One region of the Pseudoalteromonas xiamenensis genome, then DNA from elsewhere that is predicted to be linked to it. Evidence: predicted binding sites of a transcription regulator. Region 1 holds the regulator's gene; the other holds the start of a gene.
What was found. Region 1 encodes sigma-54, which starts transcription at its own class of promoters, with help from an activator protein. Its sites were predicted from a motif close to GTTGGCACGNNNNTNGNNT; they were not measured.
Positions count from the first base shown of each region.

Region 1 (2,206 bases):
TTTAGTTGCATAAGCATTTTTCCTTCTTGAGTTTTACGTCTTAGATCAGGCTTTTACGCTGATTTGACGGTGGTATAGCCAAAGACTCACGATATTTTGCAATCGTACGTCTCGCCACTTGAATTCCTTGTTCCGCTAAAATATCCGCAATTTTGCTATCACTCAATGGTTTAGCTGCATTTTCTGCGGCAATTAGCTTTTTAATGAGCGCTCGTATCGCAGTGGATGAGCACTCACCTCCGTTTTCGGTACTAACATGACTTGAGAAGAAGTATTTCAGTTCAAAAATGCCGCGAGGTGTATGCATGTATTTTTGTGTCGTAACACGTGAAATGGTGGATTCGTGCATTTCGACCATTTCAGCGACATCATTTAACACCATTGGACGCATGGCTTCAGGGCCATGTTCAAAAAAGGCTTGCTGCTGTTTTACGATACAGTTAGCCACTTTCATTAGCGTCTCATTGCGACTTTCTAAACTTTTAATAAACCATTTGGCTTCTTGTAGGTGAGAGCGAATAAACTGGCTATCACTTGAAGAGCGAACGGAACGACTCATTGCGGCGTATTGATCGTTAACACGGATCTTTGGCATGCAATCAGGATTTAATTCAACAACCCAACGGCCTTTGACCTTTTTCACTGATACATCTGGTACCACGTACTCTGGTTCTTCATGGATCACTGAGGCTGCAGGTTTAGGATTGAGGCTATGAATTAGCGTCATGACTTCTTTTAAATCACTTTCTTTAAGCTTAGTCTTTTTCATTAAAGTGCGATAGTCACGACTTGCTAAAAGCTCAATGTGTTCATTAAGTATTTGTTTTGTCTCAGCTAACCAAGGCGTTGATGAATCATATTGGTTTAGTTGGATGCAGAGGCATTCTTGTAAGCTTCTCGCTGCGATACCAATAGGATCAAAGAGTTGAACTCGCTTTAATACAGCTTCTACTTCATCAAGCTCAATGGGTTCTTCTTCATCGCTACCTTCATTCAGACTGTCAACGATGTCTTGTGTTGAAACGGTGAGCGTACCAGACTCATCTACCGCCTCGACAATGGCAACAGCAATGGCACGATCAGTCGGTGAAAATGGGGTGAGTTCAAGTTGCCACATTAGATATTCATGAAGCGTTTCGGTCGTTTCGCCTTGATAGACCATGTCATCGTCTGGCATTGGTCCTGAAGAGGCTGCAGGAGCCGCACTCATGTATTCATCCCAAGTGACGTCCATTGCCAGTTCGTCACTGACCGTATCTTTATTTAGTGCGTCACCGGATTCCATTTCATAGTCAGTGACTTGTTCTTCGAAGTCATTGGAGGGTTCTGATGAACTGGATTCTTGAGATGAGGCATAATCGAAGTCGTCATCTTGTTGGTTATTTTCAGGGGAATTTTCCTGATCATCGACTTCTAATAGGGGATTGCTGTCCAGCGCTTCTTGAATTTCTTGCTGAAGATCTAGCGTGCTCAACTGCAACAAGCGTATTGCTTGCTGCAATTGTGGCGTCATTGTCAGTTGCTGCCCCATGCGGAGCTGTAATGATTGCCTCATGTATCTGTAACAATCCTTTCTCTAGTGTTCAATTCAATTAGGCGACTGTACTACGTAAACTATAGCCTGAATTGTTCGCCTAGGTAGACATCGCGGACGGTTTGATTTGCCAAAACGGATTCAGGAGTACCTGCCGCGATTAATTCACCATGAGAAACAATGTAGGCCTTTTCACAGACATCTAATGTTTCTCTTACGTTGTGGTCCGTGATGAGTACGCCGATACCACGATTTTTTAGGTGTTCGATTATTTTCTTTATATCTAACACTGAAATGGGATCAACGCCAGCAAAAGGCTCATCTAAAAGGATAAATTTTGGCGAAGCGGCCAAAGCGCGAGCAATTTCAACTCGACGACGCTCACCACCGGATAAAGCCATACCCAAACTATCTCTAATGTGTTGAATATTAAACTCATCAAGTAGTTCATTAAGGGTTTGCTCTCGGCCTGCTTTGTTGAGATCTTTACGAGTCTCAAGGATCGCCATCAAATTTTGAAAGACGGTTAGTTTTCGAAAGATAGACGATTCTTGCGGTAAATAACCAATGCCTAACCGCGCTCGGCTATGCATTGGTAACAAAGTGATATCTTGATCGTCGATATGAATCGTTCCCTTGTCACTTGGAACCAATCCAACAATCATGTAAAAC
Region 1 covers NZ_CP099917.1:1,704,910-1,707,115, reverse strand. Annotated here, with positions in the region: gene hpf (ribosome hibernation promoting factor) at 1-11, opposite strand, end outside; gene NI389_RS07880 (RNA polymerase factor sigma-54) at 41-1,555, opposite strand; gene lptB (LPS export ABC transporter ATP-binding protein) at 1,615-2,206, opposite strand, start outside.

Region 2 (2,206 bases), 1.4 Mb from region 1:
AATTGCGTCGATTCGCAAACAACTCGAATTGTGCCAGCATAAAAATGAAGTGAACGCACAGGCTGCTCGCCAAGCGCAACTGAGTGTTCAACAGATGAAAGAAATTCTCATAGGTACTCCAACCTCTGTCACTTATGACCAAGGTGGCAGCGTAAGAACAAGTGACTCAGGCTTAGTTCGCAACATCAAAGCTTAAAGGTTCAAATCCATTTTACGAAAAAAAGAGGCGCTGCCTCTTTTTTCTTTTCAGCTCTTGAATAATCGATCCCACTCTCTTTATGCCGCGTGCACTTAAATTGAAGACGGAAAAAGTCAACTTAGGAGGCGTTATATGTGACAAGTAACGCCCTCTTTTATTTCTAAAAACACAAAACCACTTCATTTAAAGTGGTTTCAACGCGCAATTGTCCGAGCAACAGCATCAGTTTGCTAAGTACCACACCGAAACGAATGGCTCACACGAGTGTTTTCACAACTAGTAATAAGTTACTCGTTTTACCTTACGAGGCTTTATTTCCGTGATATAAAGATCAAAAACGCGTTTCATATCTAGTTCGACTTCTGTGGTGTACACATCGCCTACGGCGTAAGCCTTTACCACCTTCGCTCCACGGATAATTCCTTGTACTTGACCTTGTAACTGATCATTCTGAGCGACGGCTCCCTGAACAGTTAAATTAGAGGCCACTTTGTGACCGTACACCTGCTCAGCTAATTCCCGAAATGCTTCAAGCTTTGATGCTTTAATTGCCATCAACATTTTTTCTGTCTCTGAATCGCCTGGCTGAGTGCTCAAAGGTGCGTATCCAATCCCCTTTAACACAGGATAATTATCTGGTTCTACATAACCATATTCGATGTGCTTATCGAAAAATGTGCTACACGCTGTCAACAAAAGTGCTGCGCACAGCGCACAAAGAAGATTTAGTTTGCTCATGTGCGTTCTCCACCATAAACTGAATGCTATAACTTCAAAGCAAAAAGTGCGCCACAAAACTGTGGCACAAGCTTTGCTTTGATCATCTATATTCACAGACGAATGTTGGAGACTCGTTATGCAAACACAAACCCGCCAATATACAGCCGCGCTAAAAGCTTGTTGCTTTCTTGTTGGGCTAGGTGTTGCATTTGAGTCGCAAGCAGAATGGTTTGAATCTACCGGATACGCCGTGATTGACGATGGTGACATTGCAAAAGCACGACATGCAGCAATTAAAGATGCCGTACGTCAAGCGCTCATTTTTTCTGGCGCGTCAGTCAGCAGTGTACAAACGATTGCTGACGGCGTGCTCTCTCAAGATCAAGTAAAAATTAAGTCGCACGGTGAAGTTCAGCAAATCAACTTAATTGAAGAACGTCAAGAATCCGGTCAATTTTCCGTCACGTTGCATTTAGATATTTTTGCAACGCATAGCCAGTGCAAGCAATCCAAATTTAACAAGCAGGTTGCAGTAACCCGAAGCCAACTTTTACAACCGCAACAAGCGCGAATGGGGCAAATATACGATTTACCTGAAGCGGCATCCCGACGCTTATTCGAAACCTTGAATAGCCGAAATATGGCGGTAAAACCAGTGCCATATATAGCCGCCCCTATCAACGTAAAACCCTTTTTTAGCCAACAATTTGACTACAAAAATGGGCTGATTGAAGAAATTGCGACACGGACTAACAGCCAATTCGTTATCTTCAGTCAAATAACCGATATTGCTGACGGCGAACAACAAAATAGCGATTATGCATTTTGGGAAGATGATTCATACAAGCGCAGCTTTAAGGCCAACTTTGCGCTCTTTGACGCCCTCACTATGGAACCACTCTGGCAACAGTATTATACCACTGAGGGGACTTGGCCTTTCAAAAAGACTCAACTCGTTGACGTAAACAGCAACCAGTTTTGGCGCAGTGATTATGGCGATAAGATCCAAGAAGTCTTTAACAAAGTAAGTTATGACCTTTCAACCGCGGTGTCATGTTTACCAACGAAGGGGAAAATTTTGCACATTGATGGTAACCGGCTGGTCGTTAATCTCGGGCTAACGCATGGAGTCAAAGAAGGCCAACTCATGTCTATCGCGCACCGTAGTGATTTGAGCGACAATGCAGGCAAACGATACAGCTTTGGTATCCAAACGATAAATCAACTGCGCGTAGTGCAAGTTAACCAACAAAGTGCCATAGTTGAAAACATCGACAAGCGCCCTCT
Region 2 covers NZ_CP099917.1:3,081,794-3,083,999, reverse strand. Annotated here, with positions in the region: gene flgN (flagellar export chaperone FlgN) at 1-196, shown strand, start outside; gene NI389_RS14260 (LPP20 family lipoprotein) at 476-937, opposite strand; gene NI389_RS14255 (flagellar assembly protein T N-terminal domain-containing protein) at 1,056-2,206, shown strand, end outside.
Region 2: NI389_RS14255 (flagellar assembly protein T N-terminal domain-containing protein) is a predicted target of sigma-54. The motif match lies at 998-1,016, and genes of this name have one in related genera.